2 linked regions of the Actinoplanes lobatus genome follow. Each later gene encodes a partner of the first gene's protein in a complex. Links are inferred from orthologs where the notes say so. Each region holds a gene or a part of one and is shown on either strand. Other genes may lie near its edges.

Region 1 (4,560 bases):
GGCCGGGCAGCAGGCCGAGGGCGGCCCGGGCGTACGCGGCCGTGGTGCCCGGCCCTTCGCTGAGCTCGACGACCGCCACCATGTCAGGCCCCGAGCAGGCTCTGGCCGCAGACCCGGATCACGTTGCCGGTGATCGTCGCCGACCCGGGCGAGGCGAGCCAGGCGATGGTCTCGGCGACGTCGACCGGCAGGCCGCCCTGGGACATGCTGTTGAGCCGCCGTCCGGCTTCGCGCAGCCCGATCGGCATCTTGGCGGTCATCGCCGTCTCGATGAAGCCGGGCGCCACCGCGTTGATGGTGATGCCGCGCGGGAGCAGCACCGGGGCGTACGACTGGACCCGCCCGATCACGCCGGCCTTGCTGGTGGCGTAGTTGGTCTGTCCGCGGTTCCCGGCGATGCCGGCGATCGAGGCGACGCCGACGATCCGCCCGCCGGCACCGATGAGCCCGCGTTCCAGCAGCAGGTCGTCGACGCGTTCGGGGGCGGTCAGGTTGACGCCGATGACCGAGTCCCACCGGTCCTCGGTCATCCGGGCGATGGTCTTGTCCCGGGTGATGCCGGCGTTGTGGACGACGATGTCGACGCCGGTGTGCGGTCCGGCGGCCAGGTATCCGGCCAGGCGTTCGGGCGCGTCGGCGGCGGTGAGGTCGAGTTGCAGGGCGCGGCCGCGGGTCTCGTTGGCCACGTCGGCGAGGGCGTCGCCGGCGGCGGGCACGTCGAGTGCGATCACGTCGGCGCCGTCGCGGGCCAGCACCCGGGCGATGGCCGCGCCGATGCCCCGGGCCGCGCCGGTGACCAGGGCGAGTCTGCCGTGGAGGGGCCGGTCCCAGTCGGCCGGTGTGGGCACGTCGCCGGCGCCGATCCGGACGACCTGGCCGGAGACGTACGCCGAGCGGCCGCTGAGCAGGAAGCGCAGCGTCGACTCGATCGCCTGTTCGCCGCCGGGCGCCACGTAGACGAGCTGTGCGGTCACCCCGCGCCCGAATTCCTTGCCGATGCTGCGGGTCAGGCCTTCCAGGCTCCGCTGCGCGGTCGCCTCGGCCGGCGTCGCGGTGGCTTCCGGTGGGGTGCCGAGCACCAGCACGCGTCCGGAGACCTCCAGGGAGCGGGCGTACGGGTGGAAGAAGTCGTAAAGTGCCCGCAGCCCGGTGCTGTCGGTGATCCCGGTGGCGTCGAGGACGAGTGCGCTCACCCGTACCCCGTCCCGGGTTTGATCGGTGACCTCCGCGCCCGCCGCGCCCAGGAGCTTGCGGATCGGCTCGGAGAGCCGGCCGCCCGGCGCCGCACCCAGCAGGACCGGGCCGCTGACCAGCGGATCTCCGGCCCGGTAGCGGCGCAGCCGGGGCGGATCAGGCAGTCCGAGGCGCTTGACCACGGTCCGGCCGAGACCGGAGTTGGCGAAGTTCGCGTACCTGTCAGCCATGCGAGTAGCCTACCGGTGAGTAACCGAGATTCTTCGATGTGGAGGATAGTCGTGGTGGACGTGCGCCGTGTGGCCGTGCTGGGCGGGAACCGGATTCCGTTCGCCCGCTCCGACAGCCGCTACGCCGAGGCCTCGAACCAGGACATGCTGACCGCCTCGCTGGACGGGCTGATCGCCCGGTTCGGGCTGGCCGGTGAGCGGCTCGGTGAGGTCGTGGCGGGGGCCGTGCTGAAGCACTCGCGCGACTTCAACCTGACCCGGGAGACGGTGCTCGGCTCGCGGCTGGACCCGCGCACCCCGGCCTACGACATCCAGCAGGCCTGCGGGACCGGCCTGGAGGCGGCCATCCTGGTCGCCAACAAGATCGCGCTCGGGCAGATCGACTCCGGCGTGGCCGGTGGCGTGGACACCACCTCGGACGCTCCGTTGCAGCTCAACGAGGACATGCGGCGCGCTCTGCTCCAGCTGAACCGGGCCCGGAGCCTCGGTGACCGGCTCCGGGCGGTGGCCAAATTGCGCCCGCAGCACGCGATCCGGCCGGAGCTGCCGCGCAACGCCGAGCCGCGGACCGGGCTGTCGATGGGCGAGCACGCGGCGGTCACGGCCCTGCGGTGGAACATCGGGCGGGCGGAGCAGGACGAGCTGGCGCTGACCTCCCACCAGCGGCTCGCGGAGGCGTACGATCGCGGGTTTTTCGATGATCTTCTGACGCCCTATCTGGGGCTGACCCGGGACCAGAACCTGCGCGCGGACAGCAGCCTGGAGAAGCTGGCGAAGCTGAAGCCGGTGTACGGCGAGGAGAACGCCACCATGACGGCGGGCAACTCGACACCGCTCACCGACGGCGCCTCGACCGTGCTGCTCGCCTCCGAGGAGTGGGCGGCCGCGCGTTCGCTGCCGGTGCTGGCCTGGTTCGCCGACTCGGAGACCGCGGCGGTCGACTACGTGCACGGCGACGAGGGCCTGCTCATGGCGCCCGCCTATGCGGTGCCCCGGATGCTGGCCCGCAACGGCCTCACCCTCCAGGACTTCGACTTCTACGAGATCCACGAGGCGTTCGCGTCGCAGGTGCTGGCCACCCTCGCGGCGTGGGAGTCGCCCGAGTTCTGCAAGGAGAGGCTCGGCCTGGACGCCCCGCTCGGCTCGATCGACCGGGCGAGGCTCAACGTCAACGGGTCCTCGCTGGCGGCCGGCCACCCGTTCGCGGCGACCGGCGGCCGGATCGTCGCGTCCCTGGCCAAGCAGCTCGCGCAGAAGGGCTCGGGCCGGGGCCTGATCTCCATCTGCGCGGCCGGCGGTCAGGGTGTGGTGGCGATCCTGGAGCGTTGAGACCCATTGATGGGGCTTGTCCCGGAAGTTACGCCCTCGTAAGGTTACCGGCGAGTTAACCTGCCGGCGGAGGGGCTGACCGTGGAGTTCTGGCTCGACCTCAACGACGAACAGCGCGAGCTGCGCGACTGGGTGCACGGGTTCGCCGAATCGGTGGTCCGGCCCGCGGCCGCGGAGTGGGACGAGCGGGAGGAGACTCCCTGGCCGGTCCTCCAGGAGGCCGCGAAGATCGGCCTGTACGGGTTCGAGTTCCTCGCCAACACCTGGTCGGACACGTCCGGGCTGAGTCTGCCGGTCGCCAACGAGGAGCTGTTCTGGGGCGACGGCGGCATCGGCATGGCGATCTCCGGCACCTCGCTGGCGGTGGCCGCGATCTTCGGCTCGGGTACACCGGATCAGCTGATCGAGTGGGTGCCGCAGTGCTTCGGGGACGCCGCCGACCCCAAGGTGGGCGCGTTCTGCAGCACCGAGCCGGAGGCGGGTTCGGACGTGGCGGCGATGCGCACCCGGGCGATCTACCACGAGGCGACCGACGAGTGGGTGATCCGCGGGCAGAAGGCGTACGCCACCAACGGCGGGATCGCCCACGTGCACGTGGTGACGGCGAGTGTCGACCCGTCGCTGGGGTCCCGTGGGCAGGCCGCGTTCATCGTGCCGCCGGGGACGACGGGGCTGGTGGGGACGAAGAAGCTGAAGAAGCTGGGGCTGCGGGCCTCGCACACCGCCGACGTGTTCCTCGACGACGTCCGGGTGCCCGGCAGCTGCCTGCTCGGCGGCAAGGAGGCGCTGGACAAGCGGCTCGCGAAGGCGCGTGAGGGGCAGCGGCGGTCCGGCCAGGCGGCGATGCGGACCTTCGAGCTGTCCCGGCCGGCGGTCGGCGCGCAGGCGATCGGCATCGCCCGGGCCGCCTACGAGTACGCGCTGGAGTACGCGAAGACCCGGGTCCAGTTCGGCCGCCCGATCATCGAGAACCAGGCGGTCGCGTTCGCGCTGGCCGACATGCGGATGGAGATCGACGCGGCCCGGCTGCTGGTGTGGCGGGCGGCGTGGATGGGCCGCAACGAGCGGCCGTTCACCGCCGGCGAGGGCTCGATGTCGAAGCTGAAGGCCGGTGAGGTGGCGGTCACGGTCACCGAGAAGGCGGTGCAGATCCTCGGCGGCGCCGGTTATCTGCGTGAGCATCCGGTGGAGCGGATGTTCCGGGACGCCAAGATCTACACGATCTTCGAGGGCACCTCGGAGATCCAGCGGCTGGTGATCGCACGCGCCATCTCCGGTGTGCAGATCCGCTGACGTTTTCCCTCCACGTGCGTCAACGTCACGGGCGGGCTGGACCGGTCTCGTCCACTGTGGTCAAGGTGGGGGCATGCGGCTGCTTCGGGGTGACGCGTTCGACGGGCTGTTCCGGTCCTTCGAACGGACGGCGTTCCACCTGGAGGTGCAGGACGTCTATCACACGCGGGAGGAGTCGGCGCCGTTCCAGCGGTTCCTCGACGGCGAACCGGATGATCTGGGCTGGCAGCGGCCGTGGCTGGAGCTGGTCCGGGAGGTCACCGACGCGGGCCGCAGTGTCCGGCGGCTGCGGGTGGTGCCGGTGCCGCACCTGGACTACACGCGGTGGCTGCTGAACATCTCCGGGTTCAACGTCGAGGCCGGCGAGGACATCCGCTGGCTGCCCCGGCCGGAGACGGGCGGGCTGGCGGTCGCCTTCGACGACTTCTGGCTGTTCGACGACCGCCGGGTGGTGTTCACCCTGTTCGGTCCGGACGGCGGGTTCGCCGGGGGCGCGCTCACCGAGGATCCGGCG
Region 2 (3,707 bases), 360 kb from region 1 along the record:
GAAGCTGACGACGGTGTCCGGGCGGATCTCGGCGATCAGGGTGCTGAGCCGGTCGACGGCCGCGGATGGCGGGATTTCGGCGCACCGGCCGTCGGGGTAGCCGAGCCAGTGGTGTTCCTCGACGCCGAGCAGGCGCAGGCAGGCGTCGAGTTCGGTGGTGCGGCGCTCGGCCAGGCGGTGTGGTGGCCAGGTGTGCGGGTCGGGGGTGCCGCGTTCGCCGCGGGTGGCGGTGACGCAGACCACCCGGGAGCCGGCGTCGCGGGCCAGGGCCATCAGGCCGCCGGACAGGTAGGCCTCGTCGTCGGGGTGCGCCCAGACGCCCAGGATGGTGCCGAGTTCGGTGAGCATGGTCTCATGCTGGGGCCGTGTGCTCGCCGGATGCTCACGGGTCACTTGTCCGGGTTACCCCAGGGTCACCCCGGGAAGGTGGCCAGCTCCTTCACGGCCATGGCGAGGCGGGCGTCGAATCCGGAGTGGACGAGTTCGCGGCAGTCGTGGTCGCCGGCGGTGGCGAGGCGGCGGATGTCGTGGATGGCGGCGCTGATGCGGTCGCGGACCTCGCGGATCATGTCGGCGGCGGTGCCCTGCCAGCGGTAGGCGTCGAGCAGCATGCGCAGCCGGCGGGGCCGGTCGGCGAAGGCGGTCCAGCCCTCGGCGAAGCCGACGTCGCGGGCGTTGAGCGGCACCCAGGCGAAGGCGGTGAAGGCGAGGTCGGCGGCGCGGGTGACAGGGCCGGCGAAGTCCCAGCCGACGAAGCCGGTGAGGCGCTGCCCGGCCCGGGTGGCGTTGTAGGGCGCCACGTCGTTGTGGCCGATGACGAGCCCGGGTTCCCAGGCGCCGCCCTTGCGCCAGATCGCGTCGTCGGGCGGGACGAAGTCGGCGACGGCCTCGTGGTATTCGCGCAGCCACTGGGCGACCTGCCAGAGGGTGTCGTCCTGGCGGGTCCATTCGGGCCAGGGGAGCACGGTTCCGGTGCGTACGCCCCGGAGGGTCTGCTCCTCGACCGGCGGCGCGCCGTCGAACCCGGCGTCCGCCAGGTGCCGCAGCAGGGCCTCGACCGCGGGGGTCCACGGCTCGCCCGGTAACTCCTCGTCCTGATTCATGATCAACCTCCGGCATGGACGGTAGTCCGGAGATCATGGATCATGCATCGGCCGGGTGTCCTACCGGCCGCCGTCAAGTGACGGATATCGCCCAGGCCCGCCCCCCTTTCTCAGGGGAGCGGGCCCGGAGGAGACTCAGGCGAAGATCTCGCCCGCGTCCGCCTTGGCGATCAGCAGCGGCGGCGGGGTGAACCGGTCGCCGTAGCGCTCGGCGAGCTGCCGGGCACGGGCCACGAAGCCGGGCAGGCCGCCCTCGTACTGGTTGATGTACTGGAGCACACCGCCGGTCCAGCCGGGGTAGCCGATGCCGAAGATGGAGCCGATGTTGGCCTCGGCGACCGACAGCAGCACCCCCTCGTCAAGGCATTTCACCGTCTCGATCGCCTCGATGAAGAGCATCCGCTCCTTGAGGTCCTCGAACGGGATGGTCACGTCGGGCTTGGCGAAGGCGGACAGGCCCGCCCACAGCCCGGTGCGCCGGCCGTCGGCGTACTCGTAGAAGCCGGCCCCGCCGGAGCGGCCGGGCCGCCCGAACTCGTCGATCATCCGGTCGATGACCTCGTCGGCGGGGTGCGCCTCCCACTGCTGGCCGGCGGCCGAGGCGGCGGCCCGGTACTCGTTGCGGATCTTGCGGGGCAGGGTGAGGGTCAGCTCGTCCATCAGCTGGAGCACCGGGGCCGGGTAACCGGCCTGGCTGCTGGCCTGCTCGATGCTGGCCGGCGCGACACCCTCGGCGAGCATCGCGATGCCCTCGTTGGTGAAGGTGCCGATCACCCGGCTGGTGAAGAAGCCGCGGCTGTCGTTGACCACGATCGGCGTCTTGCGCAGCCTGCGGACCACGTCGAGCGCCCGGCGTACGGTCAGGTCGCTGGTCTTCTCGCCCTTGATCACCTCGACCAGGGGCATCTTGTCGACCGGGGAGAAGAAGTGCAGGCCGATGAAGTCGGCCTGGCGCTGGACGCCGTCGGCGAGCGCGGTGATCGGCAGCGTGGAGGTGTTGGAGCAGAGCAGCGCGTCGGGCGCCACGATGCCCTCGATCTCGGCGAAGACCTTGTGCTTGAGGGCCGGGTCCTCGAAGACGGCCTCGATCACCAGGTCGGCGCCGGCCAGGTCGGCCACCTGGTCGGTGGCGGTGATCAGGCCGAGCAGGGCGCGGCCCTTGTCCTCGCTGATCCGGCCGCGGCCGACGTCCTTGGCGACGATCTTCTCGGCGTAGCCCTTGCCGCGGACGGCGCCGTCGAGGGAGACGTCGCGCAGGACCACCGGCAGGCCGGCGCGGGCGCAGACGTACGCGATGGCGGCGCCCATCATGCCGGCGCCGAGGACGGCCACCTTGGTGATCGGCGGCACCTCGCCGATGTCGCGCTGGCTGACCTCGTTCAGGTCGAAGAAGAACGCCTTGATCATGTTCTTGGCGACCGGGCCGGTGACCAGCTCGACGAAGTAGCGGGTCTCGATGACGAACGCGGTGTCCACATCGACCTGGGCGCCCTCGACGGCGGCCGACAGGATGTTGCGCGGCGCCGGGTAGAACGCGCCCTTGAGCTGCTTGCGCAGGTTCGCCGGGAAGGCGGGCAGCATCGAGGCGAGCGCCGGGGTGGACGGGGTGCCGCCGGGGATCTTGTAGCCCTTGGTGTCCCACGGCTGGGCGGCGGCCGGGTTGGCGGCGATCCACTCGCGGGCCGCGGCGATCAGCTCGTCCGGGGTGTCCACGACCTGGTCGACGAGGCCCAATTTGAGCGCCGCAGCGATCCGGTGCCGGGTGCCCTGGAGCAACACCTGGGTCAGAGCATTGACAAGACCGAGCAACCGGACGGTACGGACGACGCCGCCACCGGCCGGGAGGAGTCCGAGGGTGACCTCGGGCAGGCCGATCTCGGTCTTCGGGTTGTTCAGCGCGATCCGCCGGTGGCAGGACAGCGCCAGCTCCAGTCCACCGCCGAGCGCGGAGCCGTTGATGGCGGCGACGACCGGCTTGCCGAGCGTCTCGAGCCGCCGCAGCTGGCCCTTGACCCGGGTGGACAGGTCGAAGACGTCCTGGCCCTGGTCGGCCGGTACGGAGCCGAGCTGGTCCAGGTCACCGCCGGCGAACCAGGAGTTCTTCGCCGAGGTGATGATGACGCCGGTGATCTGGTCGCGCTCGGCCTCCAGGCGGGAGACGGTGGCCTCCATGCTGGCGACGTACGCGTCGTTCATGGTGTTGGCGCCGCGGCGCGGGTCGTCGAGGGTGAGCACGACGATGCCGTCGTCACCGCGGTCGTAGCGAATGGTGTCAGTCACTGTCGGTTTTCCCCTCAGAGCCGTTCGACGATGGTGGCGATGCCCATGCCGCCGCCGATACAGAGCGTGGCCAGGCCGTACCGGCCACCGCGCCGCTCCAGCTCGTCGACGAGGGTGCCGAGGATCATGGCGCCGGTGGCGCCCAGCGGGTGGCCCATGGCGATCGCGCCGCCGTTGACGTTGACCTTCTCCGGGTCGAGTTTGAGGTCGTCGATGAAGTGCAGCACGACGGCCGCGAACGCCTCGTTGATCTCGACGAGGTCGAGGTCGTCGACGGTCAGGCCGGCCTTGGCGAGCGCCTTGCGGGCGGCCGGGGCCGGGCCG

Evidence for each region. The genes of interacting proteins can lie anywhere in the genome.
Region 2: the proteins of BJ964_RS45145 (region 1) and BJ964_RS46655 are in contact, whole or in part, in a solved structure (PDB 8BNU), measured with the Escherichia coli proteins. The link is inferred for Actinoplanes lobatus from one-to-one orthologs.

What each region holds. Positions count from the first base shown.
Region 1 is NZ_JACHNC010000001.1:9,942,625-9,947,184, forward strand. The notes cover bases 676-3,614. They hold BJ964_RS45145 (acetyl-CoA C-acetyltransferase), read left to right. Parts: upstream 676-1,475; coding sequence 1,476-2,753; downstream 2,754-3,614. Other genes in these bases: BJ964_RS45140 (3-oxoacyl-ACP reductase), read right to left, coding at 676-1,424; BJ964_RS45150 (acyl-CoA dehydrogenase family protein), read left to right, coding at 2,835-3,614. Outside these bases: BJ964_RS45135 (MaoC family dehydratase), read right to left, coding at 1-82; more of BJ964_RS45140, read right to left, coding at 84-675; more of BJ964_RS45150, read left to right, coding at 3,615-4,046; BJ964_RS45155 (DUF6879 family protein), read left to right, coding at 4,120-4,560.
Region 2 is NZ_JACHNC010000001.1:10,306,156-10,309,862, reverse strand. What follows is about bases 812-3,707. They hold BJ964_RS46655 (3-hydroxyacyl-CoA dehydrogenase NAD-binding domain-containing protein), read right to left. Parts: upstream 3,384-3,707; coding sequence 1,239-3,383; downstream 812-1,238. Other genes in these bases: BJ964_RS46650 (acetyl-CoA C-acetyltransferase), read right to left, coding at 3,398-3,707; BJ964_RS46660 (phosphotransferase), read right to left, coding at 812-1,103. Outside these bases: BJ964_RS46665 (PIG-L deacetylase family protein), read right to left, coding at 1-348; more of BJ964_RS46660, read right to left, coding at 414-811. UniProt on the Escherichia coli protein: Catalyzes the formation of a hydroxyacyl-CoA by addition of water on enoyl-CoA. Also exhibits 3-hydroxyacyl-CoA epimerase and 3-hydroxyacyl-CoA dehydrogenase activities.